DNA from 4 places in the Rhizobium sp. 01N447_2 genome. Region 2 is predicted to be linked to each of the others. Evidence: predicted binding sites of a transcription regulator. Region 2 holds the regulator's gene; each other region holds the start of a gene.
What was found. Region 2 encodes PhoB, which activates phosphate uptake and scavenging genes when phosphate is short. Its sites were predicted from a motif close to TGTCATNNANCTGTCAT; they were not measured.
Positions count from the first base shown of each region.

Region 1 (3,350 bases), on a different contig from region 2:
GCGCCGGGGCCGCTCGTAATCGGTCAATGCGTCAGGTCGAGCGCCGCTGTGAGGTCGCCCATCGGCGGCCGGTCGTTATTGCCAAGCGCCTTGTCGCGGGCGAGGATGCCGGGCAGCACCGGCAGATCGTAGCGCGCGGTGATGAAGCGGATGATCGACGTCGTGTCGTACTGGGTGTGATCGACCATCCCGCCCTTGGCGAAGGGCGAGATGATGAAGGCCGGAATACGGTTGCCCGGACCCCAGCGATCGGCCTTCGGCGGCGCGACGTGATCCCAGAAGCCGCCATTCTCGTCATAAGTGACGATGACGAGCATATGGGCCCATTGCGGGCTCTTCTCGAGGTGGGAAACGATATCGGCAAGATGCTGGTCGCCGCTCGAAACATCGGCGTAGCCGCCATGTTCGTTGAGGTTGCCCTGCGGCTTGTAGAAAGAAACCGCCGGCAGCTTGCCATCGTCGATATCCCTAAGGAAGGCTTCGCCGGCAAGGCCGCCATCTTTCAGATGTTCGGCACGCGCAGGCGTGCCGGGCGCGAAATTGGCGAAATAATTGAACGGCTGGTGATGGAACTGGAAATTCGGTACCGGGGTGGCATTCTTGCCATCCAGGGCCGCCTGCCAGGCGCCGCTATACCAGGCCCAGCTGACGCCCTTCAGCGACATGAGATCGCCGATGGTGATTTCATGCTGCGGCGGCAGCGTCGTTGCGGCGGCGGGATCGGCATAGGCCGGATCGCCGTCCTTGGCCGGCGGATTGGCGCTCGGCTGGTAGGGCGGCTGCATGGTGTTGACGGCGTAGAAATCAGGCGTCAGCGCGCCGTCGGAGACGAATTTCGGTGCGCCCTCCAGCGCCGACTTCGGGGCGTTTTCCGCCACGGTCAGCGACGTGCGGTCCGCGTCGACCTTGGCGATGGTGGGCTTGGCCGGGCTCTTGTCGGCATCCGGATAATAGGGCGCGCAGGCGCAGACCAGCGCGAAGTGGTTGAGGAACGAACCCCCGAAGGCGCCCTGGAAGAAGTTGTCGGCCATGACGTATTTCTTGGCAACCTGCCACATCGGCAGGATGGAGCCGTCGTAATGGCCCATGACGAGGCTGCCGGAATCGGCCCAGGCGACGAACTTGTCGTTCTTGCCGCCGTCGATCTGCATCTGCTCCTGGTAGAAGCGATGCCAGAGGTCGCGGGTGATGACCGAAGGCGCCTCTGCGAAACCCTTCGGATCGTCGATCGCGAAGGAGGCGTTGGCAAGATGGGCCGACTGTGCCTCGGTGACGGCAGGCGAGACACCCTTGGCGGTCAGCCCGCCCCAGGCCGGCGGCAGTTCGGACAGCGGCTGGCCGTCGCGGTCGAGCTGGCGGGCGCGATCGGCGGTCGCGTTCGAGAGCCCGTCGGCGCCGGGAAAGCTGCCGTAGAGATTATCGAAGCTGCGGTTTTCGGCATAGATGACGACGACATTGTCGATCTTGTCGTAACCGGCGGGCGCCGCATGGGCYGCCGTCGCCATGGCAAACGGCACGATGGCCGATCCGGCGAGACAGATGGAATGGAGGAGTTTCAGTCTTTTCACGGGGAGTACCTCATGGCTAGGGGGCGTTGGCTAGAGGGAGCGGAGAACGCTCGGGGGCGCGCTGACGCTATTCCCGCCGTCTATCAACTTTGTGACATCAGGGCTTGCCGTGATGCCGCAGGAGACTGGCCGTCATCAATTTGTTGCAGCGAGGTTCGATCATGGAGGAAACCAGTACTAACTTATTGGAATCCTTATCATGACGACGATGATCATCTGGCTTGTGCGGTCCGGCCTGGCCGTCGGCATGGGTGCCGTGGCGCTTGGTCTTGCCCTTCTTCCCCTGCGGCAAAGCGGCGCGGCGGCTGCCGCCGGTGTTCATCCCGGGCCGATGTCACGCACCGAGGCCTTCGCCCGGGCCGAAACGCTCGGCGCGCTCGGCCGCAAGATATTCTCAGATCCCTCGTTGTCGGCCTCGGGGCTTCAGGCCTGCGCTTCCTGCCATGATCCGGCTCGCGCCTTCAGCCCGGCATCGGCCATGCCGGTCGAAATGGGCGGCGAGCATCGGGACCAGCCGGGACTGCGCGCCGTTCCGACGCTGCGTTACCTGCAATCCGTGCCGTCCTTCACCGAGCATTATTATGATTCCGAGGACGAAGGCGACGAAAGCGTCGACAACGGCCCGACCGGCGGCCTGACCTGGGACGGCCGGGTCGATCACGGCGCCGATCAGGCGAAGATCCCGCTGCTCTCACCCTTCGAGATGGGCAACAGGGATGCAGCCGAGGTGGCGGCGAAGCTGCAGAAGGCTGCCTATGCCGGCGATATCAAGGCTGCCTTCGGCGAGACGGTGTTCGACAATCCCGAGGATGCCTTCGATGCCGCCGCCGAGGCGCTTGCCACCTTCGAACAGAGCGGCCCGGATTTCTATCCCTATTCCAGCCGCTACGACGCCTTTCTCGCCGGCAGGGCGACGCTGACGGCGCAGGAGCTGCACGGACGACAATTGTTCGAGGACCCAGCCAAGGGCAACTGTTCGAGCTGTCACTTAAGCGAGCCCGCCAATGACGGCGAGCCGCCGCAATTTTCCGATTTCGGCTTCCTCGGGCTTGCCGCACCCCGCAACATGGCGATACCGGCCAACAGTGACCCCACCTATCACGATCTCGGTCTTTGCGGCCCCCAGCGCACCGATTTTGCCGGACGCCGCGAATATTGCGGCCTGTTCCGCACCCCGACGCTGCGCAATGTCGCGCTGAAGAAGAGCTTCTTTCACAACGGCTATTTCCACTCGCTGCGCGACGTCGTCTCCTTCTATGCGACGCGCGACAGCGATCCCGGCCGTTGGTATCCGAAATATTCAGATGGCACGGTTCGGAAATATGACGACCTGCCACAGGCCTATTGGGATAATCTCAACCAGGATCCGCCCTTCGGCAGGAAGCCGGGCGACGCGCCCGCCCTCACCGATCCCGAGATCGATGACATCGTCGCCTTCCTCGGAACCCTGACCGATGCCGATCTGCAGCCTGAGGCGACCGGGCATTAGGACACCTTTCTCAACAATAACAATCAAACCGGCGAAGTATTCCCACTTGATGTATCATGATTTCCGATATACATCATTTCATCGGAAATAGTGGGGGAATGATGGAACGCTCGTTTTTGACGATTGCCGCCGGCGAGAATAATGATGCGATACGTGCGCTTTCCGCACCGGCCCGGCTCGAGATGCTCAAGCTGCTTTGCGCCAAAGGGCCGATGAATATCAACGACATCGCGCGTGCTCTTTCTCTTCCTCAATCGACCGTCGCCACCGGGATCCAGATCTTGGAAGACGCC
Region 1 covers NZ_JBFTQY010000100.1:14,893-18,242, forward strand. Annotated here, with positions in the region: gene AC1ECN_RS35385 (acid phosphatase) at 24-1,568, opposite strand; gene AC1ECN_RS35390 (cytochrome-c peroxidase) at 1,768-3,057, shown strand; gene AC1ECN_RS35395 (ArsR/SmtB family transcription factor) at 3,156-3,350, shown strand, end outside.
Region 1: AC1ECN_RS35385 (acid phosphatase) is a predicted target of PhoB. The motif match lies at 1,699-1,715, and genes of this name have one in related genera.

Region 2 (3,350 bases):
ATACCGACGATATCTATGATCCCGATATCGACGTCGTCGAGCTTCGCGCCCGGGTCGGCATGGTCTTCCAGAAGCCCAACCCGTTCCCGAAGACGATCTATGAAAACGTCTCCTACGGCCCGCGCATCCATGGCCTTGCCAAGTCGAAGGCCGACCTCGACCAGATCGTCGAGACCAGCCTGCAGCGCGCCGGCCTCTGGAACGAGGTCAAGGACCGCGTGCACGAGTCCGGCACCGGCCTGTCGGGCGGTCAGCAGCAGCGCCTCTGCATTGCGCGTGCCGTCGCCGTCAGCCCTGAAGTGATCCTGATGGACGAGCCCTGCTCGGCGCTCGACCCGATCGCCACCGCCAAGGTCGAGGAGTTGATCCACGAGCTGCGCGAGAACTACACGATCGTCATCGTCACCCACTCCATGCAGCAGGCCGCGCGCGTCTCGCAGCGCACCGCCATGTTCCACCTCGGCAATCTCGTCGAGGAGAACGACACCGACAAGATGTTCACCAATCCCGACGATCCGCGCACCCAGGACTACATCATGGGTCGCTTCGGCTGATTTTGGCGTCACCAAGCCTTTCCGTTATTCGAGGATAAAGCCCCATGGCATCGACACATATTTATTCTGCCTATGATGATGATCTGAAGTTCCTGTCCAGGCGGATTTCCGAAATGGGCGGCCTGGCCGAGCAGATGGTCGCCGAAGCCGTGCGGGCGCTGGTCAACGGCGATACCGCGCTGGCGCAGAAGGTCATCTCCGACGATGTGATCCTCGATCACGCCGAACGCGAAATCGGCGACAAGGCGATCGTCACCATCGCCCGCCGCCAGCCGATGGCCGCGGACCTGCGCGAAATCATGGGTTCGATCCGCATCGCCGCCGATCTCGAACGCGTCGGCGACCTTGGCAAGAACACCGCCAAGCGCGTCATCGCCGTCCAAAGCACCGGCGTTCCCCGCAAGCTCGCCCGCGGCCTCGAGCATCTGTCCGAGCTGGCGCTCGTCCAGCTCAAGGAAGTGCTCGATGTCTACACCAATCGTTCCGCCGACAAGGCGAATGCGATCCGCGAACGCGACAACGAGATCGACGCGATGTACACCTCGCTGTTCCGCGAGCTCCTGACCTACATGATGGAAGATCCGCGCAACATCACCAGCTGCACGCATCTTCTCTTCTGCGCCAAGAACATCGAGCGCATCGGCGACCACGCCACCAACATCGCCGAGACGATCTTTTACATGACGACAGGCGCGCAGCCGGAAGGCGACCGTCCGAAGGACGACAGCGCCAACACCGTCGGCGCGGTCACCGAATAACCGCCCACACCCGCCGCTTGCGTGCGCGCCCATCCGGGCGCGCAAGAGGTCGCAGCCAATTCTGATTTTGCGCAGGATGCATTGCTTAAATCACCCCCGGTTTAAGGATCATGCGCGAGGAGACCGACACGCATGATCCCGAGAGTTGCAGTTGTTGAAGACGAGGAAGCCCTCAGCGTGCTTCTTCGCTACAATCTCGAAGCGGAAGGCTTCGAGGTCGATACCATCCTTCGTGGCGACGAAGCCGAAATGCGACTTCAGGAGCGCACGCCCGATCTTCTCATCCTCGATTGGATGCTGCCTGGCGTCTCCGGCATCGAGCTCTGCCGGCGCCTGCGCATGCGGCCGGAAACCGAGCGCCTGCCGATCATCATGCTGACGGCGCGCGGCGAGGAGAGCGAGCGTGTCCGCGGATTGTCGACGGGCGCCGACGATTATGTCGTCAAGCCCTTCTCGACCCCCGAGCTCGTTGCCCGCGTCAAGGCGATGCTGCGCCGCGCCCGTCCCGAGGTGCTGTCGACGGTGCTGAAATGCGGTGACATCGAGCTCGACCGCGAGACCCATCGCGTCCATCGCAAGACCCGCGAAGTCCGCCTCGGCCCCACCGAATTCCGCCTGCTGGAATTCCTGATGTCGTCGCCAGGCCGGGTCTTCTCCCGCTCACAGCTTCTCGACGGCGTCTGGGGCCACGACATCTATGTCGACGAGCGCACCGTCGACGTCCATGTCGGCCGCCTGCGCAAGGCGCTGAATTTTTCCAACATGCAGGACGTCATCCGCACCGTCCGCGGCGCCGGTTATTCGATGGAAGCCTGAGGGCTTCCGTTCTGGTTGCTGACAAAGTCGCTCGTGCTAACGTCCTAACCTACCGGGGTCGAGCCACTCGTCTCGACCCGTCCTCCGGACCCCGTAGACGGGGCGAGGGGACGTGCTCTGCGAAAGGTTGGTGGGGACAGAGAGGGTTGCGGCACAATCTCTTCTCCCCTCGGGGAGAAGGTGCCGGCAGGCGGATGAGGGGGCCACACGGCACACTCTTTCCGTGATAACCTATCCCACATGCCGAACGGCTGCGCCCTGAACACGATCGAAACGACGCCAACGCGGTCGAAACCCGCATGGTGTTGTAAGAAAGACCGGCTTCCCTGGCCCCCCTCATCCGCCCTACGGGCACCTTCTCCCCGAGGGGAGAAGAGGGAATCGAGATGTTGCGGCATGTCACTTCGCCCCTTGAGAACCGAAGGAAAGGTCGAGACCCATGGCTCGACCCTGGTTGGTGGCGGCAGCCGGATGAGGGCAAGTCGGCGTTCTCAACGAACTGAACACCCAAGCGCTCCCATCCGCGCATAAAAAAACGGGCCACTCGGCCCGTTTTCTGCATTCTAACGATGGTCAGCCCGCTCAGCTGGCCCGCGCTGCCGCCCGGCGGCGTTCGTTCACCGGCTGGTAGGCAAGCTTCTGGTGATAGCTGCAATAGGGCGAATTGTCGGGGGATTCGCAGCCGCAGAAATGGAAGTCGTCCTTCAGCGGATCGCCGACCGGCCACTTGCAGGTGCGTTCGGTCAGTTCCGTCAGGCCGAGGCGGCGGGAAATCGGCACCACCACATTGCCTCTCGGCACGTATTCCATTTCCTCGATCGTTTCGATCTCGATCTCTTCCTTCAGCATCGTCGCGCCCTGCTGGCGGGTGACGGTGCGGGTGGTGATCCGAGAGGCGAAGTTCGGCGCGCGCGGCGCCGATGTATTGCGCTTCGGCGTTCGCGCCGCGGTGTTGGTGCCGCCGGCCTTGGCGCGGCCGGGAAGGCACAGCCGGTGCACTTTACCGATGACCGCGTTTCGGCTGACACCGCCAAGTTGTGCCGCGATCTGGCTCGCGCTCAGTCCTTCGGCCCAARGCTTCTTGAGTTTCTCGACCCGCTCGTCTGTCCAGTTCATGCCCTGTCTCCACCTTTTGCGTTGGTGATGGCAGAATCCCTCACCGTTGTCCCGGGAGCTCCGAAACAAGAAACGCTTGATCAATTTTGGTGACTAGTTCCGCCGC
Region 2 covers NZ_JBFTQY010000019.1:65,950-69,299, forward strand. Annotated here, with positions in the region: gene pstB (phosphate ABC transporter ATP-binding protein PstB) at 1-554, shown strand, start outside; gene phoU (phosphate signaling complex protein PhoU) at 599-1,312, shown strand; gene phoB (phosphate regulon transcriptional regulator PhoB) at 1,445-2,128, shown strand; gene AC1ECN_RS16280 (GcrA family cell cycle regulator) at 2,711-3,244, opposite strand.

Region 3 (3,350 bases), on a different contig from region 2:
GGTGGCGAAAGTGCCGCCCGCTGCGCTTTTCTCACAGACGAGCCGCATCAACTGCTCCGACCACATATCGCTGTTGCGCGACGGAGCGAAGCCGTCGAGATACCAGGCGTCGAAGCCGGGCTTGGCTGCCGCGACGCCGTCCAAGGCATGGCCGCAGACGACGCTGAGCGTCGTCTGACCATCGAGATCGAGCGAGATGGTATCCGTGGGTGTTTGCGGCCACGTCGCCGTCAGCGCCTCGCGTTCGGCATCGATCTCCGGCCAGTGCGACAGCGCCCGGCCGATTTCTTCGCTGCGCATCGGGTGGAGTTCGAAGGAGATGAAATGCAGGTGCTGGCTGTCTGCACGGTGGAGTTTCCATTGCCGCCAGGTTTCGGCGAAGTTCAGGCCGGTGCCGAAGCCGAGTTCTCCGATCAGGAATTTCTGCCGCCCGTTCCAGCGCTCCGGCAGGCCATTGCCGGCGAGAAAAACATGGCCGCATTCCAGCCGCCCATCGGTCTGGCAATAAAAATGATCGCCAAAGGCTGTGGAATAGGGCATATCGCCGTCGCGCCATTCGAGCGGCTGCGGCGCGCCCGCGCCAATCTGATCGGGGTTCACATCTGTCATGGAAAAAGCCGATAGTCCTGCGCCGGTCTCAGGTCAATCGTCCTACGAATTGCTGATCGTCGGCGGCGGCATCATGGGTCTCTGGGCGGCCGTCCATGCCGAGCGCCGGGGCATCCGTACTCTTGTTACTGACGCCGGCAGATTGGGCGAAGGTGCAAGCGGCGGCTTGCTTGGCGCGCTGATGCCGCATATGCCGGACCGGTGGTCTGAGAAGAAGCAGTTCCAGTTCGATGCACTGGTCTCGCTCGAAGCTGAGATCGCCGCGCTTGAAGCCGAAACGGGGCTTTCCGCCGGTTATACCAGGTCCGGGCGGGTGATCCCGCTGCCGAAGCCGCATCTCAACAAAATAGCGCTCGGTCACTCCCGGGATGCCGAACGCCATTGGCGGGCGGGCGACCGCCGTTTCTACTGGCATGTGCTCGACAGGCCTGATGTGGACGGCTGGATCGAGGCGTCTGTCGGCGAGAGTGGCTTCGTGCACGACACGCTCGCTGCCCGCGTGGCGCCGCGCTCGCTGATTGCGGTGCTCGTCGCTTTCCTGCGGCGAGCAGGGCATGTGCGAATTGGAGAGCATGCCGGGATCGCCGATCTCGATCCCGATCGCGGCACGGCCGAAATAAACGGTGAAACCATCGCTTTCGGTCACTGCATCCTGGCTGCCGGTCATCAATCCTTTCCGTTGTTGCAAGGCCTGACGGCGGGGCTGAAACAACCGCTTGGCCAGCCGGTCAAGGGGCAGGCAGCGCTATTGAAAGCCGATATCGACCCGGCGCTGCCGACGATCTTCTTCGACGGGCTCTATGTCGTCGCGCACGAGGGCGGGCACGCGGCAATCGGCAGCACCAGCGAGAACCGTTTTGAGGATCCCACCTCGACCGACGCCCAGCTCGACGTGCTGATCGAGGCGGCGCGCGGCATCGTGCCGACGCTTCGCGATGCCCCCGTTGTCGAGCGTTGGGCGGGGCTTCGCCCGAAGGCGATCGACCGAGATCCAATGATCGGCCGCCATCCCGATCACCGGCGCCTGATCGCGCTGACCGGCGGCTTCAAGGTCAGCTTCGGGCTCGCCCACAGGCTGGCGGAGGCGACGATATGTATCGCAGGCGATACAGACTGCGGATTTTTGCTGCCGGAAAGCTTCGCTATTTCAAGCCACATCGCGGTGGCTTCACGTTAAACGTGAATTCGGCGCCGCTGCGTTTCGTTATTCTGTCATGCAAATCACCTATCTGCTTGCGCATTGACGGCGCCGGATCTGGACGGCGCTCATTTCCTTGATGGAGGAAATTGCATGCGCTATGCCATTTGCTTCACGCCCCCGGCGAGCGACCCGCTGTCGCTCGTGGCCGCCAATTGGCTTGGCCGAAATGTGTTTTCGGGCGATATGATGGAGCCTCCGGCAGTTCGTGGCCTCGGCATTCACGAGATCGCCTTCCATACCGCCGTGCCCCGGCGCTACGGTTTTCACGGCGTTTTGAAGGCGCCGTTTCATCTGTCCCACGACATGTCCGAATCGCAACTCCTGCGCGATTTGATGCGTTTTTCCGGGACTTTCGTTCCCTTCCAGATTCCGCGTATCGAAGTCGCCCGGCTCGGCAATTTCTACAGCCTGCTGCCGAGTGTTCCCTGCGAGCAGATCCAGTATCTTGCCTCGGCGCTGGTGCAGGAATTCGATCGTTTCCGCGCACCGCTCAGCGAGGCCGAGATTGAACGCAGCGATCCGGACGGGCTGTCGGCGACGCAATTTGCCAATCTGCATCGCTGGGGCAATCCCTATGTGATGGAGGAGTTCCGCTTTCATATGCCGGTGACGGGCCCCGTCAACATGATCGATATGCCGCGCATCGAGCCGGTGCTGCGGACGATCTTCGAGCCTGTCCTGAGCGAGCCTGTCACGGTTTCGAACGTGGCGCTGATGATCGAGGAGGGCACGGGCGGCCCTTTCCGCGTTCATTCGCTGCATCCGATGGGTAAGGTCAGCGCGCGCAGGATCGCCTAAGGATGCCGATGAGCTAAGGCCTTGCGCTGCCAAGACAAAATCTGGTCGAGCAGTTTCCGTCTCGACATTCCGGCTGCGGATGCTACCGTTCCCCGTCTTTTCAGAAGGTGATTTGATGGTATCCGAGACTTATCCGCGCAATCTCGTCGGTTACGGGCGTCTGACGCCCGATCCGAAATGGCCGGACGAGGCACGCATCGCCGTGCAGTTCGTCATCAACTACGAAGAAGGCGGCGAAAGCTCGATCCTCGACGGCGATGCGGCTTCCGAAAACCTGCTGTCGGAGATCGTCGGCGCGGCCGCCTGGCCAGGACAGCGCAACCTCAACATGGAATCGATCTACGAGTATGGTTCGCGTGCCGGCTTCTGGCGGCTCTGGCGAATGTTCACCGATCTCAAGGTGCAGGCGACCGTCTACGGCGTGACGCTGGCGATGGCCCGCAACCCCGAGGCCGTTGCCGCGATGAAGGAGGCCGGCTGGGAGATCGCCAGCCACGGCTACCGCTGGCTGGAATACAAGGATTTTCCCGAGGATCTGGAGCGCAAGCATATCCTCGAAGCCGTGCGACTGCACACCGAACTCACCGGCGAGCGGCCCTACGGCATGTACCAGGGCAAGCCTTCCGACAATACGCTTCGACTGGTGCAGGAGGAGGGCGGTTTCCTCTATTCCTCCGATTCCTATGCCGACGACCTGCCTTACTGGGTGAAGGGCGTCGACGGGAAACCCTTCCTGATCATC
Region 3 covers NZ_JBFTQY010000014.1:33,914-37,263, reverse strand. Annotated here, with positions in the region: gene mnmC2 (tRNA (5-methylaminomethyl-2-thiouridine)(34)-methyltransferase MnmC2) at 1-609, opposite strand, end outside; gene AC1ECN_RS11255 (NAD(P)/FAD-dependent oxidoreductase) at 608-1,786, shown strand; gene AC1ECN_RS11250 (DUF1045 domain-containing protein) at 1,901-2,608, shown strand; gene puuE (allantoinase PuuE) at 2,724-3,350, shown strand, end outside.
Region 3: AC1ECN_RS11250 (DUF1045 domain-containing protein) is a predicted target of PhoB. The motif match lies at 1,809-1,825, and genes of this name have one in related genera.

Region 4 (3,350 bases), on a different contig from region 2:
CGCCAGTTATGCCCTGCTGATGGTTCGGCCGCGCAAGGCCGGGCAAGGCCCCGGCAAATCCCTGCAGGATTGGAACGCTGGCGCAAAGCTGTTTGCCGACGTGCACGACGTGCTCGGCGACATCACGGTCAGCCGGACCATGGACCGGCGCATCATCTCCGCCAACGATACTTTTCGCCGCCTGAGCGGGCGGCTGCGTCCGGAAGGAAAAACCTGCGAGGAGATCGGGCTTGCCTTCCGCCCCGGCCCGATACCGCACTGCTACGATGTCGAGATCTCGACACCGGAGGGCCAGCGCATCTTCCTCTGGCGCGACGTCGTCACCCGCGACCCGGCAAATGGCCGCCTGCTGCTGCAGAGCGTTGCCCGCGACGTGACCGACGAGCGGCTCATCGCGCAGGGTCGCGAAGAGGCCCGGCAGAAGGCCGAATATAACAGCGCCGCCAAATCGAGGCTGCTTGCCACCGTCAGCCACGAGGTGCGCACGCCGCTTTCCGGCATCCTCGGCATGACGCATCTGATCGCCGAGACGCGGCTGACGCAGGAACAGCAGAACTATCTCGCGAACATCCGCCAGTCCGGCCATGCGCTGACACAACTCGTCGAGGATCTGCTCGACTTCTCCACCATTGAGGTCGGCCGCTTCGCGCTGCACCCGCGCTCGGAATCGCTGCGCAAGCTTCTGGAAAGCGTCGTCGAGATGCTCGCCCACCGGGCGCATGAAAAGGGTATCGAGATCGGCGCCACAGTGTCGTCCGACGTGCCCGAAAATATGAGCTTCGACCCGGCGCGGCTGCGCCAGGTTCTCTTCAACGTCATCGGCAATGCCGTGAAGTTCACCCAGGTCGGCGGTGTCTTCATCCGCGTATCGCTCGACGCCGACGACATCTCGATCACCGTCACCGATAGCGGTCCCGGCATGACGACGGAGGAGCAGGCGCGCGTCTTCGGCGAGTTCGAGCAGGGCGGGAGCGTTGCCGACAAGAGCAGCGGGACCGGGCTCGGCCTTGCCATCTCCGCCCGCATCATGCGCGAATTTAACGGCGCGCTGACGGTTGCCAGCGAAAAGGGCAAAGGCAGCGAATTCACCATCCGCTTCCCTGTCGATATCGGCAGTGAGCGCCCCGACCGGCGAAACACGCTGCTTGCCGGCAACAGCGTCGTGCTGCTCGCCCCAGCCGGTGCGGCGCGCACAGCCATTGCCGAGACGATCACCACGCTCGGCGGCCTCTGCCATCTCGTCGGCGACGGCGAGACGGCGCGGGCAACACTGCTCGGCCTGGCAAAGGGCGGACGGCGGCCGACCGATATCATCATCGACCATCGGATGTCGGCAGAATTTTCCGCCCATCTTGCCGATCGCGCCGACATCGCCGCCCTTGGCCTGCGCAAGGTGCTGCTCGTCAATCCGGAAGAGCGCAGCGCCCATCCGCTCGACCTTTTCGACGCCTGGCTCATCCGGCCGCTGCGCGAGCAGTCGCTGATCGACGTGCTGCGCGGGCGCATGCGCGGCATGGAGAAGCGCGACGCGCTGAACGACAACCAGCCGGGCTTCGGCCTTTCGGTGGCGGAGACGTTGGTTGCCGCCAGCGGGCTCAGCATCCTGCTCGGCGAGGACGACCCGATCAATGCCATGCTGGTGCGCGTCGTCCTGGAAAAGGGCGGGCATAAGGTGCGCCATGTCGAAGATTTCGAGGCCCTGCTCGACTACGCGCTCTGCGAGGCGAATGCCCGGCCCGATATCATCATCAGCGACCTCTCGATGCCTGGTGGTAACGGCATCGAAATGCTGGGACGCCTGCGCGGCCATGAACGGCGGCTCGATCTTGCCTCGGTGCCGGTGATCGTGCTGACCGCCGACAAGAGCGACGAATCGCGCCGCCAGGTCTTGCTGAATGGCGCCAACCGCGTCATGGTAAAGCCGGTCGATCCGGTGCGGCTGCTGACCGAAGTTCAGGCGGTTGCCGCCCTTTCCGCCCGCCGGGCAGAGGCGCGGTGAGCGCCTCAGAAACCGGCACACTTCTTGCGCCTGGAAACTCAAAATGTCACTTTCCTGTCGCAGAGAAGTGTTTTATGGCGTCGATAAGCCGGCAACGGGAGAATCGTCATGTCCGCCATCGACATCCTGAATCGTGACACCACCGCGGAGCCCGCACGGCCCTCGACGGCTGCTGTCCAGAAGGACGGCGATATCCTCGGCCGCATCGGCAATCTGGAGACCCGCCTTGCCCGCACGGCATGCGAGATCGATGCCGCCCAGGCCGTGCGCTACCGCGTCTTCGTCGACGAAATGAAGGCGCAGCTGCCTCTGGACGCCATGCGCCGCCAGCGCGACGTCGACGCCTATGATGCTGTCTGCGATCATCTTCTCGTTCTCGACCGCTCGATCGAGGGCGACCCGGAAGACCAGATCGTCGGCACCTACAGGCTGTTGCGTCAAGATGTCGCCATCGCCAATGGTGGTTTTTACTCGGCTTCCGAATTCGAAATCGACGGCCTCATCGCCAAACATCCGGACAAGCGCTTCATGGAGCTCGGCCGCTCCTGCGTGCTGCCGGAATACCGCACCAAGCGCACCGTCGAGCTCCTGTGGCAGGGCAACTGGGCCTATGCGCTGAAGCATGGCGTCAGCGCCATGTTCGGCTGCGCCTCTTTCCCCGGCGTCTATCTCGAAAGCCACGCGCTGGCGCTGTCCTTCCTCTATCACAATGCGCTGGCGAAGAACGAATGGGCTGTCGGCGCCCTGCCGGATCTGGCCCGCAACATGGACCTGATGCCCGTCGAGGCCATCAACCCCAAGCGGGCGCTGATGGCCCTGCCACCGCTGATCAAGGGCTATCTGCGCCTCGGTGCGATGGTCGGCTCCAGCGCGGTCGTCGATCATGCCTTCAACACGACCGACGTGCTGATCGTGCTGCCGATCACCAGCATCTCGGACCGTTACCTGAATTATTACGGCGCCGACGCCGGCCGCTTCGCCAGCTAGAACCTTTCCCAGTCACCGCGCCGGCAATGCTTCAGGGCATGATCTCTATCGGGGTATGAGCGGGGACGCGGGCCCAGATATCGCGCATCTCCGCGTTGGTTACTGCAACACACCCATCCGTCCAATCCCAAAGGTGATGGACGTTTCCGAATAGGCCCCAGCCATTGGGAAGCCCGTGGATCATGATATCGCCCCCGGCTGGAAAGCCTCCGGCTTCAGCATTGCGCCGATCATCCGGGTTTGGATAGGAAATATGRAGGCTCAGATACGCCATAGACTTTGGATTTCGCCAGTCTATTTCATAACGCCCTTCAGGTGTTTTCTCGTCACCTTCTCGTTGCTTGGGCCCGGCATCGGCAGCCGT
Region 4 covers NZ_JBFTQY010000002.1:145,750-149,099, reverse strand. Annotated here, with positions in the region: gene AC1ECN_RS02055 (PAS domain-containing hybrid sensor histidine kinase/response regulator) at 1-1,999, shown strand, start outside; gene olsB (l-ornithine N(alpha)-acyltransferase) at 2,108-2,986, shown strand; gene AC1ECN_RS02045 (L,D-transpeptidase family protein) at 3,018-3,350, opposite strand, start outside.
Region 4: olsB (l-ornithine N(alpha)-acyltransferase) is a predicted target of PhoB. The motif match lies at 2,044-2,060, and genes of this name have one in related genera.